One region of the Monashia sp. HAY1-2A genome, then DNA from elsewhere that is predicted to be linked to it. Evidence: riboswitches for the same ligand, from Rfam matches in the RefSeq annotation. Region 1 holds a riboswitch; each other region holds the start of a gene.
The links. A riboswitch is a leader RNA that binds a small molecule or an ion and turns the genes downstream of it on or off. The one in region 1 is predicted to bind S-adenosylmethionine.
Positions count from the first base shown of each region.

Region 2: linked by a shared signal. The riboswitch ahead of ACPYOM_RS11790 (putative leader peptide) and the one ahead of ACPYOM_RS01100 (bifunctional o-acetylhomoserine/o-acetylserine sulfhydrylase) in region 1 are both predicted to bind S-adenosylmethionine.
Region 3: linked by a shared signal. The riboswitch ahead of metX (homoserine O-acetyltransferase MetX) and the one ahead of ACPYOM_RS01100 (bifunctional o-acetylhomoserine/o-acetylserine sulfhydrylase) in region 1 are both predicted to bind S-adenosylmethionine.

Region 1 is NZ_JBNDHY010000004.1:12,333-15,532, reverse strand. Features, by position in the region: gene ACPYOM_RS01105 (LD-carboxypeptidase) at 1-70, opposite strand, end outside; gene ACPYOM_RS01100 (bifunctional o-acetylhomoserine/o-acetylserine sulfhydrylase) at 125-1,471, opposite strand; SAM riboswitch class IV at 1,527-1,645, opposite strand; gene ACPYOM_RS01095 (acyl-CoA dehydrogenase family protein) at 1,849-3,015, shown strand; gene ACPYOM_RS01090 (MarR family winged helix-turn-helix transcriptional regulator) at 3,030-3,200, opposite strand, start outside.
Region 2 is NZ_JBNDHY010000068.1:2,334-5,533, forward strand. Features, by position in the region: gene ACPYOM_RS11780 (ABC transporter ATP-binding protein) at 1-173, opposite strand, end outside; gene ACPYOM_RS11785 (ABC transporter substrate-binding protein) at 179-1,201, opposite strand; gene ACPYOM_RS11790 (putative leader peptide) at 1,551-1,622, opposite strand; SAM riboswitch class IV at 1,655-1,767, opposite strand; gene ACPYOM_RS11795 (MerR family transcriptional regulator) at 1,893-2,666, opposite strand; gene ACPYOM_RS11800 (ABC transporter permease) at 2,737-3,200, opposite strand, start outside.
Region 3 is NZ_JBNDHY010000003.1:22,037-25,236, forward strand. Features, by position in the region: gene ACPYOM_RS00825 (YkvA family protein) at 1-440, shown strand, start outside; gene ACPYOM_RS00830 (DUF4192 domain-containing protein) at 542-1,729, shown strand; SAM riboswitch class IV at 1,803-1,917, shown strand; gene metX (homoserine O-acetyltransferase MetX) at 1,935-3,170, shown strand.

The DNA.
Region 1 (3,200 bases):
CGCCCGAGCTCGGCGAGGTGACACCGACCCGGTCGCCGGGACGCAGGGGAGCGGGGTAGCGGATCGGCATGGCCGACATGCTGCCAGCCGTGCCGACCCGCCACACCCCGTTCTCCGCCGGTGCTCAGGCCTTCGCGGCCGCGAACCCCTGCTCGAGGTCGGCGAGGATGTCGTCGATGTGCTCGATGCCCACGGCGAGGCGCACGAGGCCCGGGGTGACACCCGCCGCGAGGCGGTCCTCCTCGGGGCCCTGCGAGTGGGTCGTCGAGGCGGGGTGGATGACCAGGGACCGCACGTCGCCGATGTTCGCGACGTGGCTGTGCAGGGTCAGCGCCTCGACGAACCTCTTGCCGGCATCGAGACCACCGGCGATCTCGAACGAGAGCACCGCGCCCGCGCCACGGGGCGCGTACTTCTGCGCCGTGGCGTGGGAGGGGCTGTCCGGCAGCGACGCCCACACGACCCGCTCCACCTGGGGGTGACCCTGCAGGTAGGCAGCGACCCTGGCGGCGTTCGCGAGGTGGCGCTCGATGCGCAGCGACAGCGTCTCGAGGCCCTGGGCGATGAGGAACGCGTTGAACGGTGCCGCGGCCGGCCCGAGGTCCCGCAGCAGCTGCACGCGCGCCTTGAGGATGTAGGCGAGGTTGGCCCCGAGCGGGCTGCCGACGCCGAGGTCGCGGGCGAAGACGAGGCCGTGGTAGCTCTCCTCGGGGGTGTTGTAGTTCGGGAACCGCTCCGGGTCGGCGCCGTAGTCGAACCGGCCCGCGTCGACGATGACGCCGGCGATGGACGTGCCGTGACCGCCGAGGTACTTCGTCGCGGAGTGGACGACGACGTCGGCGCCCCACTCGATCGGGCGGATGACGTACGGGGTCGCGATGGTGTTGTCCACGACGAGGGGGACGCCGTGCTCGTGCGCGACCGCCGCAACCGCCTCGATGTCGAGCACCTCGGCCTTCGGGTTGGCGATCGTCTCGCCGAAGAACGCCTTCGTGTTCGGTCGCACGGCGGCACGCCACGCGTCGACCGAGCTGGGGTCCTCGACGAAGCTCACCTCGATGCCGAGCTTGCGGAAGGTGAACCTCAGCAGGTTGACGGTGCCGCCGTAGAGGCTCGGCGAGGCGACGATGTGGTCACCGGCCTCGGCGATGTTGAGCAGGGCCAGGGTGGTGGCCGACTGTCCCGAGGCGACGAGGAGGGCCCCGACACCGCCCTCGAGTGCGGCGATGCGCTGCTCCACGACATCCGTCGTCGGGTTCATGATCCGCGTGTAGATGTTGCCGAACTCCTTGAGCCCGAACAGGTTCGCCGCGTGGTCGGTGTCGTCGAAGACGTAGCTCGTCGTCTGGTAGATCGGCAGGGCGCGCGCACCGGTCGCACTGTCGGCGCTCTGTCCGGCATGGATCTGCTTGGTCTCGAAGGACCAGTTCGGCTCGGTCATCGTTGTCTGCTCTTCCTGGTTCGGGTCGATGACCGGTCGTCGTCCCGACGGCCCGGCGCACCGACGGCTCGGTGCGGGGAGAGGGTCTCCGCGCTTGCCCGCGCCGGCTGTCGACGTCGGGCCAGGTCCTCACCCGGGGCACCCCGCCGCGGTTGGGAGGGTTGCCGGCCAGCGAGCCGGGGCTTGGCGCTGGCGCTCATGACCTGCCCGCAGTGTAGACAGCGGCGGCCGAGGAGTGGGAGCCGGTGTCCGAGGGGTGGCGGCCACCTCCCGCGGAAGCCGCGCCGTGGCGCGGTACTGGCGGCGTCGGGGCCGCTTCCGCGTCGGAAAGTGCGCCGCGGCGCGGTACTCGTGGCGTCGATCACGAGGACGTCCTACTAATCCGAACCCGTGAGTAGGATCGGGCCGTGAGCACGAACGCCGACTTCGACCTGTACCGCACCAGCGAGGACCACGAGGCGCTGCGGGAGGCCGTACGCGCCGTGGCCGAGGACAAGATCGCGCCCTTCGCGGCGGCGGTCGACGCGGAGGCCCGCTACCCGCAGGAGGCGCACGACGCCCTCGTGGCCTCGGACTTCTTCGCCCCCCACGTGCCGGAGGAGTACGACGGCGTCGGGGCCGACGCGCTCGCGACGTGCATCGTCATCGAGGAGGTCGCCCGCGTCGACGCGTCCGCCTCGCTCATCCCCGCCGTCAACAAGCTCGGCTCACTCCCGCTCATCCTCGACGGAAGCGACGAGCTCAAGGGACGCTACCTCCCGCCCCTGGCCCAGGGCCGGACGACGTTCTCGTACGGGCTCTCCGAGCGCGAGGCCGGCTCGGACACCGCGTCCATGAAGTGCCGCGCCCGGCAGGACGGCGACGGCTGGGTGCTCAACGGCCAGAAGTCGTGGATCACGAATGCCGGTGTGTCCGAGTACTACACGGTCCTCGCCGTCACCGACCCCGACGGTCCCCGGGGTGGCAACGTCACGGCCTTCGTCGTCGAGAAGTCCGACCCGGGGTTCACCTTCGGCGAGAAGGAGCGCAAGCTCGGCATCAAGGGCAGCCCGACCCGCGAGCTGCACTTCGACGACGTCCGGATCCCCGGTGACCGCGTCGTCGGCCAGGTCGGTGACGGCCTCAAGATCGCGCTGCGCACCCTCGACCACACGCGCGTCACCATCGGCGCGCAGGCCGTCGGCATCGCCCAGGGGGCGCTCGACGTCGCGCTGGCCTACGTCAAGGACCGCAAGCAGTTCGGCAAGCACATCGCCGACTTCCAGGGGATCCAGTTCATGCTCGCCGACATGGCGATGGAGCTCGAGGCCGCGCGCCAGATGGTCTACGTCGCGGCGGCCAAGTCCGAACGCGGTGACAAGGACCTCTCGTTCTTCGGGGCAGCGGCCAAGTGCTACGCGTCGGACGTCGCGATGAAGGTGACGACCGACGCCGTGCAGCTGCTCGGGGGAGCCGGCTACACCCAGGACTTCCCGCTCGAGCGGATGATGCGCGACGCCAAGATCACCCAGATCTACGAGGGCACCAACCAGGTCCAGCGCATCGTCATGGCACGCCAGCTGCTCAAGGGCTGACCGGGCGACGAGGCTCAGTGCCGGCGCCGGTTCCCGCGGGTGCTCGAGCTGGAGGCGTGGATGTCGGCCGCGACGCCCCGCAGCGCCTCGGTGATGGTCGTGAGGACCTCCGTGACATGCGGCAGGCTCGCCGGGTCGAGCGTGTCGAAGGTGTGCGGCACCCAGTCGTGCACCTGCCCGAGCCG
Region 2 (3,200 bases), on a different contig from region 1:
CCCACGAGGGTGAGCAGCTCGCCCGCCGACACGTCGAGAGTGATGTCCTCCAGTGCACGGAGCACGCGGCCGGACGGGGTGTCCTTGGTTGGGCGGACCTGGAAGTCCTTGGTGACGCCCCGCAGGCAGATGCGGGGAGTGGGCGGGTTTCCCTGGTGTTGTTGGGTGCTCACCGAGCTCACCCAGCCTTCGCGAGCCCGTTGAGCTCGTTCGTGTAGTAGCTGGCGGGGTCGAGCTTCTTGCCGCTGAGGAAGCCCTTCTCCTGCAGCCAGCTGCCCCAGCGGGTGAAGTCGGTGTCGGAGATGATGCCGCGGTCGGTCACCGCGACGCTCTTCCAGTACTTGAGGTTGTCGGTGTTCTCGTGGCGGCCGCGCTGCTCGATGATCTTGGTGAACCGGGCGATGACCTGCTCACGCGGGGTGGTGCGCTCCCACTCGATCGCCTTGGCGACGCCGGTGACGAAGTCCTTGGCGGCGTCCGGGTGGTCCTTGATGAACTCGTCGCGTAGGACGTACTGGCCGCCGTTGAAGGCGCCGAAGAGCTCGTAGTCGCTGAACAGGCGGCGCAGTCCGCCCGCTGCGACGGCGTGGTCCTGCAGGACACCACCGAGCGTCCCGACGTCGACCTGACCCCGACGCAGGGCCTGCTCGGTGTCGTTCGGTGGCACGACGACGAGCTGTACCTGCTTGATCTCGTCGGGTGTGAGGCCGTTCTTCTGCAGCCAGGTGTTGATGACGGCCTCGCTGTGCGCGCCGAGCGTGTTGACGGCGATCTTCTTGCCGATGAGGTCCCGTGCCGTCCGGATGGGGCTGTCGGCCCTGACGTAGAAGCCGTTGAAAGTCTTCGCGTCCTCGCCGTAGTAGTTGATGACGGCCTTGACCGGTGCGCCGGCCGTGATCAGCTTGACGACCGCGCCGGCGAAGGCGCCGCCGTAGTCGGTCTGGTTCGTCGCCGCGGACTGGATGTCCTGGGGACCGCTGATGGTGTTGCCCACCCAGTTGAGCTTGACGACCTTGAAGTAGCCGAGGTCCTCGGCGAGCTCGGGGAGGGTGACGGAGTTGGCCCATCCCTGGTAGCGCAGCGTGACGGGGCCCGACTCCTTCTGCTCGGCCCCGGAGGCGGAGGAGCAGGCCGAGGCCAGTCCGGCAACGAGGAGGGTCACGGCAGGAAGGGCGAGGATCCGTGTGGGGAACTTCTTCATGTCGGTGCTTCTTTCTGCGGGAATGGACGGGCAAGTGGCGTCGGCGGGTCAGGCGGAGGCAGGGCTGGTCCCGGCGGCTGGGTCAGAAGGGCAGCCGTGATGATCCGCGCGCCGGGAGGGCATGCCGAGGCGAGTGCCGTACCGGGACTCGGGGAGCAGGCGGGCGTTCCGCGTCAGCTGCAGGTGGTCAGCAGGCCGGCTGCGGAAAGCCTGTAGGCGCGTCCGCGGGCGGCCGCGGATCGACGTCGTTCAGGCATGTCCGCGAGTCGCTGCGCGAAGACGCGATGCGGCGATGGCGGGCAGCAGGACATCCTCGTGGCGTCGCGCAGCCGCGTTTCGGGGGACTTGCTCAGGCGGGACAGAGGGAGCTGCTCACGCGCCGCAGGTCGACGTGGCGTCGGCCGGTGAGCATGTGGTTCATGAGTCGTCCTCGGAAGAGACGTGAGGCAGAAAGCCTCGCGCTTGCGACCACCGGTCGGCGGCCGCCGTGTCATCACCCGGGGCACCCCATCGCGAGGAAGGGTTGCCGTCCAGCGAGCCGGGGCTTGGCACTGGATCTCGTGACCTGTCCTGACAGTAGCGGGACAACGCCAAGACCTACCAGTTCCATAGGAAAAGGTCTCTCATGCCGAGACACGCATCCCCGCTGGTCGCGGCAAGACGGGTGTCGACGGACGATGCCGCGGGGGGGTCAGACCGCGGGGTGCATGCGCCGGATGTTGGTCCAGCCCGTCCAGCCGCGCTCCTCGAGGAGCTCCAGCAGGTGGTTCGCGCACGGGAAGGACTCGACGAACGCCGCGTCCAACAGGGCGACCAGGTCCTCGCTGACGGGATGTTCGTCCTCGATGCCCACGGCCTCGGCTGCCGCGGCCTCGATGAAGGCGGCGACCCGGTCTGCGAGCGCGGGCAGCCGCGGGTCGTCCGGCCCGCAGTCGGCGAGGTCTCCGATGTCGAGATACAGCCGACGCAGCCCGTCGTGTTCGATCTGGGCGTGCTTGATGGCCATGAGGGCCGGCACGGCATCCGGCATCTGGCCGGCGATCAGGATCCAGCTGTCGCGCTCGACCTCGATCAGCCGCTCCCTGAACCCGAGCTGGCGCATCCGGTCCAGGTACGCGACGGCCTCCGGCGGCAGCGTGAGGCTCTCGCCGGCCGCGAGCTTGGCGATCTGCTGCCGGTGACGTCGGCGCTGGCGGATCTCGGCGCGCAGCCGGCGGTCGATGTCCTCGACGGCCATCGCGAACTCCTCGTCCCGTGCCGTGAGCAGCTCATGCACGCGCGACAGAGGTACGCCGGCGTCGGCCAGGGTGCGGATCTTGACAAGCTCGACCACGGCGGCAGCGTCGTAGCGCCGGTAGCCGGAGTGGTCGCGCCCGGGCTCGGGCAGCAGCCCCTTGGCGTGGTAGTGCCGGACCGCGCGTACCGTCACGCCGGCGTACGACGCGAGCTGGCTGATGGTGAGCATGGCGTCATTCTCCTGCCGCGGCGGTGTCATGGCGCTTCGCGGTGTCCACCCGTCGTCGCCTCCCGCCGAGTCAGGCGATCTTGCTGCGGTAGGTGCGCCTCGCGAGGGTGTGGGCGACAACCAGCAGGCCGACGCACCAGGCGACGGCTATCCAGGCGTCGTTGCCGACCGGCTGCCCGGCGTAGAGGCCGCGGATGGTGTCGACGATCGAGGTGACCGGCTGGTGCTCGGCGAACCAACGCACGGGACCGGGCATGCCAGAGGTGGGCACGAACGCCGAGCTGATGAACGGTAGGAAGATCAGCGGGTAGGAGAACCCGCTCACCCCGTCGACCGACTTCGCGGTCAGCCCGGGAATCACGGCCAACCAGGTCAGCGCCAGGGTGAACAGGACCAGGATCCCGAGGACCGCAAGCCACGCGAGAACCCCTGCGCCAGAGCGGAATCCCATCGCCAGCGCGACGAGCACGACGAGCGCGAGCGAGACGAGGTTCGCCACGACCGACGTCAGCACGTGGCCCCACAGCAGCGCCG
Region 3 (3,200 bases), on a different contig from region 1:
TCGCCTGGGAGATCGGCCAGGGGCTGCACCGGCCCGGGACGTCACGCCCGGGTGCTGCCCAGCGGACGCCGCGGACCCGCACCGAGCAGCCCGGGCACGCGTCGGCGTCCCCGACCGCACCGGACGACCGCGTGGGGACCGCGCTGGGGACGCCTGCCGACGCGCAGGCCCGGCTCTGGGCCGGCCAGGTCGCCGACGGTCGACGCCGCGACCGTGACGTGACCGGGGCTGCCGCACCGGGCCGTGTCGTCGGGCGGCTGACCGGCTCGACAGGCGCCTCGGGGACACCGACCGCAGGTGGCCTCGGAGCGCAGCGCCCGGCGGCCGGCCCGCGCTCGACCGGACCGGGTCGCTCCGAGGGGGTACGCCTGCCCGAGGGGGTCCGCCAGGCGGCCACCGACTACGTGCTCGAGTCGGTCCGCAAGCGCCTCGAGCGCTGACGCAGCACCGTCGTCCACACCCCCTCCGCGCTTGGCGGCGCGGTCCACAGGCGGCCGGCGGGGGAGTGCCGCTCCGCGCCGGCCGGGGGCAGCCTTCGGGCATGCCGAAGATCTCCCTGTCCGGACCGGCCGACCTGCTGACGGTCCTGCCCTACCACCTCGGTTTCAGGCCCGAGCGCAGTGTCGTCGTGGCCTGCTTCCACGGCCGGCGCCTCGGGCTCGTGGCCCGGCTGGACCTCGTCGCCCCACCCGACGCCGCCGCGGCGGCTGCGCAGGTCCTGCCCGCCCTGGTGCGCGAGCGGCCGAGCCGCGTCGTCCTCGTCGGGTTCGCCGGCGGCGCCGCCGACGAGGATCCCGCACCGTTGCTCACCGCCCTGGGCGACGCGCTCGAGGCTGAGCTCGTCCCGGTGGGCGACCGGCTCGTCGTGCGCGAGGGCCGCTGGTTCGGGCTCGACTGCGCCTGCTGCCCACCGCCCGGGCGAGCCCTGCCGGACGTGGCCGACGTCCCGGCCGTCGCCGAGTACGTCGCCCTGGGCACCGTCGTGCTGGGCACGCGCCAGCAGCTCGCAGCGCTCGTCGAGCCCCTGCCGACGCAGGACCCGCGTCACGACGACCGGCTCGCCGCGGTCGAGGCGTGGGCCGAGCGGTACGCCCCCTCGGATGTCGGCACCGGCGTTGCCGACCGCCGGGCGCGCGCTGCCCTCGTCGACGAGGCACTGGGGGCGTGGGTCCGCCTCGTGCGCCGCGGGCTCGGCACCGAGCCGACGCCGACGACGCTGGCCGCGCTGCTCGGCCCGCTCGTCGACGTCCGCCTGCGCGACCTGCTCGTCGCGTGGCTGTGCCCCGGGACCCTCTCCCTGGAGGCCTGCCCGCGCGACCTCGTCAGCCGGTTGCGCCGCGCACTCGAGGCCGACACGTCCTCCCACGAGAGCATGCTGCGGGACGTGAGGGAGGTCGTGGACGGGGAGATCGAGGAGGACATCGAGCAGGACATCGACGAGGACATCGAGGAGGACATCGACGAGATGCTGGAGGGGAGCGGCGGGTGGAACCGCGCGGTGACCGAGCGAGTGCGCCTGGCGCGCCTCGAAGAGCTGTGCCGGGCGACCCCCGCCGCGTGTGCGGCACCGGTCCTGGCGGTGGTGGCCGCGTACGCCTGGTGGCTCGGCGACGGCGCCCACGCCTCCGTCGCCGTGGACCGTGCCCTCGAGGTCGACCCGCGGTACCGGCTGGCACAGCTCGTGCGGCAGTCCCTCGACCGGGGCCTGCGTCCCCGCAGCTGCGCCTGACCTGCCCTCCAGGCCGTCCAGCCCGTGGACCCGAGGGCCACGCCTCGAGACGCGGTCGCGTATGGTGGTGGCAGGTCATGAGCGCCAGCGCCAAGCCCCGGCTCGCTGGCCGGCAACCCTCCTTCGCGGTGGGGTGCCCCGGGTGAGGACCAGGCCGCACCGGCACGGGACTGCGGCAAGCGCGCACACCCGAGGAGCAGCCAGAATGACTGTGACCCACCGGTCCGGCCAGGTCACGCGCCGTCCGGCCCGACGCCAGCAGGGTGTCGACGGCTCGCAGCCCGTTCGTCCCGACGTCTCGGCCGACCGACGCGGCGACGGCGTCTGGCGCGAGGGGGACCCCGTCGGCAGGCGGCAGTTCGTCGACGTCGGTGACCTCGAGCTCGAGCGCGGGGGCGTCCTTCCCGAGGTCCGGATCGCCTACGAGACGTGGGGCCGGCTCAACGAGGCCCGCGACAACGTCGTCCTCGTCGAGCACGCCCTCACCGGCGACAGCCACGTCGTCGGTGAGGCGGGCGAGGGCCACCCGTCGCCCGGCTGGTGGAACAGCCTCATCGGCCCCGGGCAGGCCGTGGACCCCGAGGACTGGTTCGTCGTCGCCGCCAACGTCCTCGGCGGCTGCCAGGGCTCGACCGGGCCGGCGAGCCCCGCCCCCGACGGGCGCCCCTGGGGCAGCCGCTTCCCGTACGTGACCGTGCGCGACCAGGTCGCCGCCGAGCGGGCGCTGCTGACCGAGCTCGGCATCACGCGGCTTGCCGCGGTCGTCGGAGGTTCGATGGGCGGCATGCGCGCCCTCGAGTGGGCCGTCAGCCACCCCGACGACGTCGACCGCTGTGTCGTGCTCGCCTCCACGCCCTACGCCACGGCCGAGCAGATCGCCTGGTGCCAGCCGCAGCTGCTCGCCATCCGCAGCGACCCCCACTACGCCGGCGGCGACTACTACGACACGGACCAGCGTCCCGACACCGGCCTGGGCCTCGCCCGGCGCATCGCGCACGTGACCTACCGCACCGAGACCGAGCTCGACGACCGGTTCGGCCGTCAGGCCCAGCTCGGCGAGGACCCGTTCAGCCTCAGCGAACGCGCCGCCGGCAGAGGGCGTTTCGCCGTCGAGTCCTACCTGGACCACCACGCCGGCAAGCTCGCTCGCCGTTTCGACGCGAACTCCTACGTCGTGCTCACCGAGGCGATGAACTCCCACGACGTCGGCCGCGACCGCGGCGGCATCGAGGCGGCGCTGGCCCGCGTCACGGCCGACTGCACCGTGGTGTCCGTCGACACCGACCGGCTGTACCCCCCGCGGCTGTCGGACGAGCTGCATGCGGCTCTCCCCGTCTCGACGCGCGTGTCGATCACCTCCGCCTACGGACACGACGGCTTCCTCATCGAGGAGGAGCAGGTCGGCTCGGTGGTCCGCGAGGCCCTCGCGCGTCCGCGCTGACCCCGACGCCTCGGCAGGCCCGGCGCGCAA